Regions from separate parts of the Colwellia sp. MB3u-55 genome, predicted to be linked through region 2. Evidence: predicted binding sites of a transcription regulator. Region 2 holds the regulator's gene; the other holds the start of a gene.

Region 1 (6,252 bases), on a different contig from region 2:
CGGCTATGTGTGCTTGAATGTCAGCAAGTGGCGCCAACTGTTTGAGTAAAAGTCGTAACTTAGCCAACTTATGATCTAACGTAATATCCATGCCCTTGCATACAAGAGAAAGCTTTTCAATAAAGGTTATTAACAGTGAAGACTGTGAGCTCAGGTCTTTTTCTACGTCGGCACGTGAAGTAATGGCGAGTTCGAGTTTTTTCTTTAGTAACGCTATTTCTTTGTTGGCGGCTGGGTTATTGCTCATAAAAAACGGTCTTCCGTAAAGTACTTTATCGGCTAATGGACTTGATACATTTGCATTGAGTATAGCTAAATATAGTTAATATAAAAATGAATACACTTTTAAATTATATGACTTAATAGTAAACCTAAGATGCTAAAAAGTCAGCATTGATAATGATTTATAATTGATTTATAGTTGATTTATAGTTGATTTAACTCAAATAATGCTTATTGTCTTAGCGTTCTTCCGGTTGGTGCGTGTAAGGTAGACGTCGATCGAAATGGATTTATGTCTAAACCGCCTCGTCTGGTGTAGCGTGCAAAAACAGTCAACTCAGTCACTTGACAATATTTCATTAAATCACAATATATTCTTTCAACACATTGTTCGTGAAACTCATTATGTTGCCTAAATGATATTAAGTAAGCTAGCAAAGCGCTTGGTGAAATTTTTTGACCGCTGTATTGAATATAAATACTTGCCCAATCGGGTTGATTAGTAATTAAACAGTTAGATTTTAATAAATGGCTGACTAAAGATTCATTCTTGACCGTTTTTCCTGCAATATTTGCATTGTTGAGCAGCTTTGGATCAAGTTGATAGTTATCAATATCAAGTTCAACATCATCTATACATAGAGTGTTTTCAGAAAAAATTTGATGATTTATTTCCAGAGCAGGGCAATTATCAACAGGAAATAGCTTTACGCCCGCTTTGCCTTTAGCGGTATTGGATAGATCTTTAATTAAGCAATCTTCAACCTCTTGCCAAGATGAAAACCGACTCTGATTAAAGCTATTTAAATACAATTTAAATGACTTTGACTCAACTATGTTTGTGCTGGTGCAAGGAAAACGAAATTCTGCAACAGCAACAACGGGTTTACCTGTGCTATTGAGCCACGAAATTTCATAGGCATACCAGACATCTTCGCCAATAAAGGGTAAGCTTTCAGCGTGAATAGCTAAACTGTCTCTATTTAAAGTTCGAGGTACCGCTTGCAAGAGTTCTGGGTTATATTCACTACAATAATTAGTGGCTTTTCCAAGTGTTAATTGGCTTAATACTTTTGCGTTTTTATAATTTGTCATACAATGGCTAGTCTAGTCTATTGGTTATGTGTCATTACATTTTAAAGGATCTTTTTAACAGATGAAATCATCACCATGCGAGTTAATGCAATCTTTATCATTATTTTCACAAAAATATTTATCACAATACCAAGAACGCTACCAACATTTACCGCTTATAGAAAAAGACGAGGAATGGCCTTCTCCATGTTTATCAGATGATTATGATGAAAATCATCAATATTGGCAACCTTGTGAAATCAGCGACCCGATTAACTTTGATAATGTTGAAAAAGCGTTAGAAATAACAATACACGCTGATTTTAAAATCTATTTCACCAGTTTGTACAGCGACACCTTAGATGCGAGCTGTGAGGAAGGCGCTTTATCACTACTTTTTGCTTGGAGCAAAGATGACTTCCAACGTTTACAAGAGAATGTGATAGGGCATATATTAATGAAGCAGAAATTAAAACAACCATTGACTTTATTTTTTGCTTTGACCGACGACGATAATATGATTTTAAGTGTCAACAATGACAACGGGGAGATCTGGGTCGAAAAAGTAGGTGCTAAAGCGCATAAGAAAGTGGCCGACTCACTGGTTAGCTTTATTAATATGCTCAGCCCTAGAATTCCTTAACTTATACTTATTTTAGGCTAATGATCAGGGCTTTTAGCTCTGCTAATTCAGTTTCTATTGGCGCTAATGCCGTTGCTATTGCTTTAGCTATCACCATCTCTATTTCTGGAGAGTTCAAGGCTAGCGTTTTATTTTCTTCAACAAGCTTCTCAGTTTCACCGGTTAATTTGCTCAGCTTAGGGTCATGGGTCCAATTTCTTAATATTGATATAAGGGTTGGCAGTGGAACTGGTTTTTTTAGCCTGGTTTTAAGTAAGGCTACCGTTGGCTTTTTACCTTGATTAGCTAATTGATTAGCGATGATTGTTATTTCGTCAGTTATGGTCATAAATTTATAATTACTTGTCAAAGAGGCTATGTTTTAGCGAATATCACAAGATATGTTCGCTGTGTTTACTTGATTTTTATTTTATTTATATATATATCAATGTGTTGCCAAGTTGGTTTGTCACTTGCTATTAAGTAAGTTGTAGACCAATAACGTTGTTTAAATTATATAAAATAATTATACATAAAATATCAATTAGGGAAACTTATGAAAAAATCAATTATAGCATTACTTATTGTGGCACCTTTAACTTTATCATTAACGGGATGTGTTATTGCTGTTGGTGGCGGTGATGAAGGGCATTCAATGTCAACTTCGTTTGGCGATCGTGAATATGAAAACCGTAAGAAAATTGACAAGATTCCATTAAATGCCAGCTATAGCTATGTTAAGCAAAAGCTAGGGCTTGGCGACTTCAATGAAAAATATCAAATAGGCGGTAAAGAAATACAGGTTCTCTTTTATCGTACTCATCGCGTACATAAAGATGATTTAACCACTAAGGACGAGTGTACATATTTACATTTTGTTAATGGTGATTTATTAGAAACAGGTAATGGTGCAGATTATAGGCGCAAAATTTCAGGTTAATCGTTATTGCTAAATAGTATAAAGGTAACCGCTAGTGTTACCTTTATAACTAAACCCTATGTTTTTACTCTAGCTGCACTTGCTATAGACGGTTTATTATTAAATATTTGTCTTAATAAAATAGCTTCAAAGCGTTGGAGTTTTGTTTGACCTTATTCGTTTTTTACTGCTATGGTGATGTAATAAAAATAATAAATGCAAGGATGACAAGGTATGTCAGAAGTAATACGTGATAAAAAAAATCTTGATATAAAAGCCGCTTATTTGTCAGGTGAAGATTTAAAACTCGCTGCCTCTTTACTGTATCAAGCTTATCATGATGATCCTGTTTTTTTAGAAATATTTTCCAATGAAAACAATGATTACGAACAAAAATTGCGCGCAGCCATTCGAGAAGAGTTAAGTGCTTTTTGGCATGCTAAACAACCTATGGTTGGCTTATACTTGGGGGAGGCAATGGTAGGTGTTGCTTGTTTAAATAGCCCAGACGAAAGTGTTAGTTCAGAGCGATTTTGGCACTGGCGTTTGAAGATGATGTTAGGTGCTGGCTACTTTAGTACCAAACAGATGATTGAAAAAGAAAAAATAGTACTTGCTGCTGTACCAATGAAGAAATTTCATATGCTTGCCTTTATTGCAATTCATCCTTTACATCAACATCATGGTTTTGGTCATTACCTTATGGCAGCCGTCAATACAATATTAGAAGAACACTCTGCAAGTGAGGGGGTTGCTGTTTATGCGACAACAAAGAAATATCAACAATTTTTTAAGGAAGTTGATTATGAACTGGTTAAAGAGCTCTCTATTGGCAATGTTTCGGGTTCACTGATGGTTCATTACAGAAGTAAAAGTTAAACCGAATCTCTTCATCAACTTTAGATAAATACCGAATTAATATTTGGTATTTTTTTATTTAATTTAAGGTGTTTTTTTACCTGTTCTAAAAATTTAGCGGTTGTATTTTAAAAGTAGCCAATGTTATATTTTACTGACTAATCGAATTTTTGTACCTTAACTATCTATTTTAACTAACAAAAAATGTTCAAATACTAAGTGTAAGCTGTAGCGTTTTGCTCAATATTTTTGTTAAGGTCATTATTGTCAGTGAATAGCAGTTAATAGGACATGCATTGCAAAATTAAGGAGTTTATATGAAGTTTGAAGCAGCACAGGAAAATATGCGCTTTTCATATTTTGGTGGTGGAGTCGGTGTATTAGTTTCTGGTTTAATTTGGTGTGCTGCAGGTTCAGTTGCATTAATGCATTCGAATCAATTGAGTATGCTAGCATTGTTCTTTGGCGGTATGTTTATCCATCCGTTAGCGATGCTATTGTCAAAATACTTTAAACGTCCTGGCAATCACCATCCTAAAAATCCGCTTGGCAAACTGGCATTAGAAAGTACGATTATCTTATTTGTCGGTTTATTTTTGGCTTTCTATGTAGCAAAGCTGCAAGTTGAATGGTTTTATCCAATCATGCTGATGATCATTGGTGTACGTTATTTAGTGTTTAATACGCTGTATGGCTTAAAAATATATTGGCTTTTAGGAAGCGTGCTGATATTTTCAGGTATGCTATGTATACTGTTAGGTGCTAATTTTATTATTGGCGCATTTATTGGTGGAGCAACAGAAATTGTCTTCTCACTTGTGATCATTAATCAATCGAAATGTTTGGTTTTAAACGCCACTTAGTTGCTCACTCCCACCTCGCCATTATTTGATGATTTGTTGATCTCCACTAAGCACGAACTTTTATGCTATAGGCGGCGAACTGTCGTCAAATTATGCTTCATTTACCTTATCATTTTGGAAAAACAATGGAAGAACTCAATAAACAATTAGATTTTATTATTGAATTAGATAGGCTCAAAGGAATTTATCGACAAGCGCTGGTCAAGTCTGATAAAAATAGATTTGAGAACAGTGCAGAGCACAGTTGGCATATTTCATTAACGGCTGAAATACTTCAAGAATATGCGGTAGAAAAAGTCAATATAGCACGAGTGATGAGTATGTTACTTATTCACGATATTGTCGAGATAGATGCAGGGGATATGTTTGCTTTTTCCGATAAACAAGCACTAGCAGAGCAACAAGAAAAAGAAATTGCTGCAGCAACCCGTATTTTTGGTTTATTACCAGAGAAACAGTTTCAAACTTTTAATGCCTTATGGACAGAGTTCGAAAAAGCTGAAACTGTTGATGCTCGATTTGCTAAAGCCATGGACAGCGTCTTACCCTTTTTACAAAATATAAAGAATGAGGGGGGCAGTTGGGTTAAGCACAAGGTTAAAAAATCACAGGTACTAAAACGTAATAGTTTTCTTGAAGGGCTCGCTCCTCAGTTATGGTTATATGTTTGTCAGCAAATTGATAATGCGGTAGAGCAAGGTTGGTTGTTGGACGAGTAATCAGCATAGCTAATCAGTAAAGTATTACGCTGTTTAATTACACAAGCTATTATTTATATTGTCGATAATAATTGTTCGAGCAATTATTACAACGTGGCATGCTCAAGGATAATGTAGTGAAAATATATGCGGATATTCAGTTAGGTAATTGTTATAAAATTAAGCTTGTTACCTCGATTTTACAGATAGAGCATGAGTGGATTAATATTAATATACTTGCAGGCGAGAGTGGCACAACGTCGTTTTTGAAAAAGAACCCAACAGGAAAAATCCCGTTACTTGAGCTTGATGATGGACGTTTTTTATCAGAATCTAACGCTATTTTGAATTACCTTGCCTCAGGTTCATCACTGTTACCTAAAGATAGATTTGAAAATGCAAAGGTACAGCAGTGGCAATTTTTTGAACAATATAGCCATGAGCCATTTATTGCTGTTGCTAGGTTTATTGCTAAATATCTTGGTTTACCTGATAACCGTAAAGCGGAATATCAATCCAAACAAGAAGGGGGTGATAAAGCACTAAGAATTATGGAAAAGCAATTGAAAATAACACCCTATCTTGTCGGGAGCACATTGACTACCGCTGATATTTCACTTTATGGATATACACACGTAGCAGAAGAGGGTGGTTTTAATCTGCTTGAATATCCTGCTATTCAAATGTGGATCAATAGGGTACAAGCACACCCCAACTATACAGCTATGGCGTAACATCATTGTGGAGAACCATGAAGTTTGAGATAAAGATAACGTTTGTCAACACTGCAAAGCTATGCTGTTTATTACGGTATTCGAAAATTATTTACACAAGGATTAACTATGATAGATTTTAAAAACTCTTCGGTGTTCAAATTAAAACCAATAGAAATCGAAGATGCGAGAGAAGACTTTCACAAGTTTATGATTGAGGGTGAGTCAATTTTTGCCGCTTTTAAAAGTATTAGAGATCAAGTGGTATTCACGAATAAACGCA
Region 2 (6,252 bases):
TAACGTTAGCATTAAGCTTTTGGCTTAACTGGGCAAGTTTAGTGGCAGCACGTGCGTGTAATCCCAGTTTATTGCTAATGGTTAATGATTTATTATATTTTGGCATAAAGTGACCGTTATTAAGTGCTTTGTATTTTAATGTCGCGATGATGAGATTGAACATCTTCGCGTTCTTTTCTGAGATTGTTTGCTAATATTTCCGCAATATAAACTGAACGGTGTTTTCCACCTGTACAACCAATAGCGATAGTAATATAGCTGCGATTGTTTCTTTCTAAGTGGGGTAACCACGTCATCATAAAACTGTTAATTTGCCAGATAAATTTAGTGACAATCGGTTGGCTAGCAAGAAAGTCTCGCACGGGTTGATCTAAACCAGTAAAACCTTTTAAGTCTGTTTCCCAAAAAGGGTTAGGTAGAAAACGTGCATCAAAAACATAATCTGCGTCTTGTGGTACACCGTGTTTAAAGCCAAAAGATTCAAACACCACCACCATAGATGCCGAGGTTTTGCCCAAAATTCGCTCACGCACTAAATCAGATAATTGATGAGGTGATAACTGGCTGGTATTAATATACAAACCCGCACGCGTCGAAATAGGCTCAAGCAGCTTTTTCTCTAAAGAGATGGCTTGGTCGAGTGGAATATTTTGTTTAATTAAAGGATGCAAACGACGCGTTTCACTAAAACGTCGAATAAGATCAGAGTCATCGGCATCTAAATACAGGATATCGAGTTTTACCGTTTTTGGCAGATAATCTAATATCTCTGAAACATCATTAGGGTCATTGGGTAAGTTACGTACATCTAAACTAACCGCTACTTTGTCGTAATCATTAATAACGGTATGTGCTAATGCAGGCAATAAATTTACCGGAATATTATCGACACAGTAGTAGCCTAAATCTTCGAGTACACGTAAGGCGACACTTTTACCTGACCCTGAGCGACCACTGACTATCAAGAGTTTCATTTGAGTTTTCCTGGGTTATTATTAGATTTTATTAACGTTGAGCATGCTTTATTATAGTAAAAAGCTCTTGCGAATCTTTGCATTTTCTTATTTGCTTTGCGAATTGTTTAGTACTAAATATTTGCGCAATACTTTGTAAGGTATCTAAATGTTGTTGGCAGTTTTCTTCGGGTACAAATAACGCAATAATAATATCGACAGCACGGTTGTCTATCGCATCAAATTCAACGGCTTGTTCACTGGTCAGCAATACAGCAATAACTTGTGACGTGTTAGTTAATCGACCATGAGGAATCGCAATGCCATTTCCTATACCGGTAGATCCAACTTTTTCACGCGCCATTAAGCTTTCGAATAATTGATGAGTATCAATATTGTCGAATTTTTTTGCCGCAGTTGTGCTAATTATTTCAAGGAGTTTTTTTTTGCTTGTACCCTTAATTGCACACAGGGTGCAATCAAGGGTAAGGATATCTTGCAACTTCATTATACTACTTAGATTCTTTGGTGAGTGAACAGGCGATAAACAGCATTAATGCTGATTCGTTTTACCTTTGTACTTTAATATTTGCCGGTCAAGCTTAACAACAAGACTATCAATAGAGGCATACATGTCAGCATTTTCAGCTTTTGCATGTAAATCAGAGCCACTAACGTGAACAGTCGCTTCAGCAATTTGATTTGATTTTTCAACGGTGAGAACAACATGTACATTATTGATATGATCAAAATGTCGGCTTAATTTTGTCATCTTAGTCGTGACGTTTTCTCGTAAAGCTTCGGTAATGTCAACATGGTGGCCAGAAAGATTAATTTGCATAAGCTTAATTCCTCATCTTTTCGTTAAAGTAAACTTTTTCGTTGGTTAGAAGGTGGAATAGAAAGTGACTCTCGATATTTTGCTATGGTACGTCGAGCTACATTTATCCCTTGGTCGGCTAATAAATCAGCCATTTTACTATCACTAAGTGGTTTTGCTGGGATTTCGGCAGCAACAAATTTTTTGATTAGTGCACGAATAGCTGTTGATGAGCATTCGCCACCGCTTTCGGTGCCAACATGGCTTGAGAAGAAAAACTTCAGTTCGAAAATTCCACGTGGCGTATGCATGTACTTTTGTGTTGTCACTCGTGAAATGGTTGATTCATGCATATCGACAGCTTCGGCAATATCATTTAAAACCATTGGACGCATGGCTTCATTACCATGTTCAAAAAAGCCAATTTGACGTTGCACAATACAGTTTGACACTTTTAATAAAGTATCATTACGGCTTTCTAAGCTTTTAATAAACCATTTAGCTTCTTGTAAATTTGAGCGAATAAATTGTGTGTCCGCTGTCGACTTCATCGAACGTGACATCGAAGCATATTGCTGATTCACCGAAAGTTTTGGCGCAGTATCAGGGTTTAATTCGACCACCCAACGGCCATTTTTCTTTTCAACAGACACATCAGGAATAACGTACTGGTCGTCACTCTTCATCACACTATCGCCGGGTCTAGGGTCAAGTGATTGAATAAGACGTACCACTTCGCGCAGTTGGTCTTCTTTCAGTCGAGTTTTACGCATTAATGTACGATAGTCTCGGCTACCCAGCAGATTAATATGGTCACGCAAAACTAACTTACTTTCTGCTAGCCAAGGTGTAGCTGGGTCAAATTGATTAAGTTGAATGATTAAACATTCTGAAATTGAACGAGCAGCGACGCCGACAGGATCAAAGAGGTTAATACGTTTTAGTACCACCTCTATTTCATCAAGCTCTACTCCTTCAATGGCAACACTCTCTAAAATGTCTTCACTAGATACCGTTAAGTAACCGGCGTCATCAACCGCATCAATAATTGCTGTCGCTATAGTGCGGTCTGTTTCGGTAAAAGGGCTTAATTCCATTTGCCAGCGCAAATGATCTTGAATAGAGTCTTGGGTCTCGCCTTGGTAAGTATAATCTTCTGAAGAGGGGCCTGAACTTGAACTTGCTGCACCAGCTGTGTAGTTATCATCCCAAGTGGTATCCATGTTTAATTCTTCAGGGATATCGTTTTTGTCCATGGCTTCAGTAGTGGTGATTTCATCAATGGTAGGCGTAGCGTCTTCGCTACCATCAGAAGCTGGGGCTTCTTTAACATCACCAGTACCGGCAGTGTGAGCTTCTTCAAGGTTGTCAGTACTTTTATCTTCGGGATTATTTGAAGACTCATCCATTTCTAATAATGGATTGCTTTCTAAGGCTTCTTGAATTTCTTGTTGAAGCTCTAACGTAGACAGTTGCAGCAATTTGATTGCTTGCTGCAATTGTGGCGTCATGGTTAATTGTTGTCCTATGCGGAGTTGTAGAGTAGGGCGCATTTAGGTCATTAACTTCCTATTATTTTTAATGGGATATTTTCGTTTTTTTCATACGAAGATATTATTCACTTACTGACTACTATAGCGTGAATTGTTCACCAAGGTATACATCTCTTACATGTTGATTTGCAAGAATTTGATCTGCAGTACCTTCTGCAATAAGTTCACCATGACTAACAATATACGCATGTTCACATACATCGAGAGTTTCACGTACATTGTGATCAGTGACCAACACACCAATGCCACGTTCTTTTAAGTGTAGAATAATTTTTTTAATATCACCTACTGAAATTGGGTCAACACCAGCAAAAGGTTCATCTAATAAAATAAATTTTGGTTCAGCAGCTAAAGCGCGGGCAATTTCTACTCGGCGGCGTTCACCACCCGATAAGCTCATGCCTAAATTATCTTTGATATGACCTATGTTGAATTCTTCAACAAGATGTTCTAATTTTTCTTCACGTTCAGCATCTGATAATTCTTTTCGTGTTTGTAAAATAGCCATAATATTATCGTAAACACTGAGTTTTCGAAAAATAGAGGCTTCTTGTGGTAAATATCCGATGCCTTTTCTAGCACGCTCATGCATAGGCGCTAACGTCAGGTTTTCGTCATTTAAAATAATATCGCCACTATCACTTTCAACCAAACCAACGATCATATAAAAAGAAGTTGTTTTTCCGGCACCATTTGGGCCCAGTAAACCGACTATTTGTCCTGCTGAAACTTGCATACTGACATTTTTAACCACTTTTCTGCCTTTATAGGCTTTGGCAAGGCCTTTTGCCATTAGGGTGCTAGTGCTCATAAATTAATTTTTTCCTGAGTTTTCGCGTCTGTGGTTGTCGCTTTAATTTTTTCTTTTGGCTGAAAAATCGTTTTAGTGCGTTCGTTAGATTTACTTTCAGCATTAACATACTGAGTGGCAATATTGTAAGTAATTCTACTGCCACTAACTTCACTGCCTTCTTGCTGTAATAGCGCATTTCCTGAAATGATCACTAAATTATTTGCAGGCTCATATCTTATTTCGTCGGCTTGTAAGCTAAGTGGAGTGCCATCGGCTAAGGTTTGTTTAAAGGTTGCTGGCTTCCCTTTAGCGATGTAGGTTTTTTCTTCACTGCCTGATTGAGTCAGCACTTGTACTAAATCAGCACGTATAACTAATGAACCTTGAGTGATCACCACGTTATCAATATAGCTGAATATTTTATTTTTAAGATCAACGGCTTGTCTTGAAGCGTTAATTTCAATCTTTTGTTTTATATCAAATTTTTCAGCGAAAGCTGACGAAAATAGCGGAGTTGATAACAATAAGCACAGTAGGCTATTTTTTAACAATTTCATAAATTGATTTCACATGTTTAGTTAGTGTCATTTGGTTGGTGTTTAAGTCGACAATTAAACCTTTACCATCGATGGTAAATCCTTTACCGATAATTTTAATTTCTTGTTCTGAACTTATGATGTTAGTTTTTAGATCAAGTTCAAAGTATTTTCCTTGAACTTCTTGTAATAAGCTATCGGGATCTGTTGCTAACAGGCGGACATGCTTTTCTAATTTCACCCGGTTGTTATTGTATAATATGCCTTCATTGGCAGATATTTTCCATGCGGGCGCATCATTTTTTGGATGAAGTGTGTATTGAGGAAACTCAAAGTTGGTAATACTTAACTCAGGGTAATGTTCCATACGATGGGCATCAACAACATAAGCTAAACTTCCTTGATGTTTATAAACATTACTGTGTAAATTTTCGGCAATAAAATCAGGGGTCAGCGTCTTATCAATCGCTTGTAATTGTGGTGCTGAGGAATTTCTCCATTCAATTATACCGTAAACGCCTCCCGCAATTAGAAAAAACAACAAAGTTAAACTATAAAGTCGATTCATATACTCGCACCCGAAGCATTTGCTAAGGTGTTTTGGCTAAGCATGATTAAATCGCATATTTCTCGAACAGCACCAAAACCGCCATGGTTAAAAGTGGTGTAATTTGCGATAGATAAAATACTTGGGTGGGCATCTTGAACAGCAATACCCAAGCCTACGGCTTTGATACACTCATAATCAGGCATATCATCACCAATATAAGCAATTTCCTCGAGGGATAACTTTAATTGCTTAGCCATCGTTTTCAAGGCGGGTAATTTATTTTCTTCACCTTGCACTATATATTTAACATTTAAGGCTGACATACGTGTTGCGACAATATTTGATGTTCTCCCGGTGATCACCGCTACATCGACACCGCTGGCGCCTAATGCTTTTATGCCGTAGCCATCTTTAGTGTGAAAAGCTTTTAATTCTTCACCATCGTTACCCAAATAAATACGGCCATCAGAAAAAACGCCATCAATATCACATATCAGTAGCTTTATTGTTTTCATGGTATTGAATGCTGTGTCAGTAATTTCGCCATAGAGTGTTTGCATATTAGATAAGACCTGATTTTAGTAAGTCGTGCATATTCATTGCGCCAATAGGTATATTATTGTCATTAACAATAATTAAACCATTAATTTTTTTGTCTTCCATGATCTTTAAGCCTTCGGCGGCTAGCATATCTTGATGAGCCACAGTGGGATTTTTTGTCATCACTGATGCAATAGTATCGAGATGTATATCAATACGTTCATCAAGAATACGACGTAAATCTCCGTCAGTGAATAAGCCTTGTAATTGACCACTCTCGTCGACTACCGCCGTCATCCCCAAACCTTTTAACGATACTTCAACCAACGCATCCTTAATTTTAGCATTAGCATTTACAGTTGGTAAGCGCTCACCACTATGCATTATATCGCTAAGACGTAGTAATAGGCGTTTTCCTAAACTACCACCGGGATGAGAGAGTGCGAAGTCGTCAGCGGTAAAGCCGCGAGCATTTAATAAGGCAACAGCGAGTGCATCACCCATTAC

The links. Region 2 encodes sigma-54, which starts transcription at its own class of promoters, with help from an activator protein. Its sites were predicted from a motif close to GTTGGCACGNNNNTNGNNT; they were not measured.
Region 1: the regulator sigma-54 is predicted to act here: its motif matches at 2,379-2,397, upstream of H4J66_RS08435 (DUF3192 domain-containing protein).

The regions. Positions count from the first base shown of each region.
Region 1 covers NZ_JACGUS010000110.1:25,083-31,334, reverse strand. Annotated here, with positions in the region: gene H4J66_RS08455 (GGDEF domain-containing protein) at 1-247, opposite strand, end outside; gene queF (NADPH-dependent 7-cyano-7-deazaguanine reductase QueF) at 454-1,317, opposite strand; gene syd (SecY-interacting protein) at 1,379-1,939, shown strand; gene H4J66_RS08440 (hypothetical protein) at 1,947-2,267, opposite strand; gene H4J66_RS08435 (DUF3192 domain-containing protein) at 2,475-2,858, shown strand; gene H4J66_RS08430 (GNAT family N-acetyltransferase) at 3,072-3,716, shown strand; gene H4J66_RS08425 (DUF7010 family protein) at 4,013-4,558, shown strand; gene H4J66_RS08420 (HD family hydrolase) at 4,684-5,277, shown strand; gene H4J66_RS08415 (glutathione S-transferase family protein) at 5,394-5,990, shown strand; gene H4J66_RS08410 (PH domain-containing protein) at 6,099-6,252, shown strand, end outside.
Region 2 covers NZ_JACGUS010000122.1:506,325-512,576, reverse strand. Annotated here, with positions in the region: gene H4J66_RS18510 (HPr family phosphocarrier protein) at 1-106, opposite strand, end outside; gene rapZ (RNase adapter RapZ) at 120-974, opposite strand; gene ptsN (PTS IIA-like nitrogen regulatory protein PtsN) at 1,006-1,461, opposite strand; gene hpf (ribosome hibernation-promoting factor, HPF/YfiA family) at 1,507-1,794, opposite strand; gene H4J66_RS18490 (RNA polymerase factor sigma-54) at 1,818-3,326, opposite strand; gene lptB (LPS export ABC transporter ATP-binding protein) at 3,406-4,137, opposite strand; gene lptA (lipopolysaccharide transport periplasmic protein LptA) at 4,134-4,676, opposite strand; gene lptC (LPS export ABC transporter periplasmic protein LptC) at 4,657-5,223, opposite strand; gene kdsC (3-deoxy-manno-octulosonate-8-phosphatase KdsC) at 5,220-5,765, opposite strand; gene H4J66_RS18465 (KpsF/GutQ family sugar-phosphate isomerase) at 5,767-6,252, opposite strand, start outside.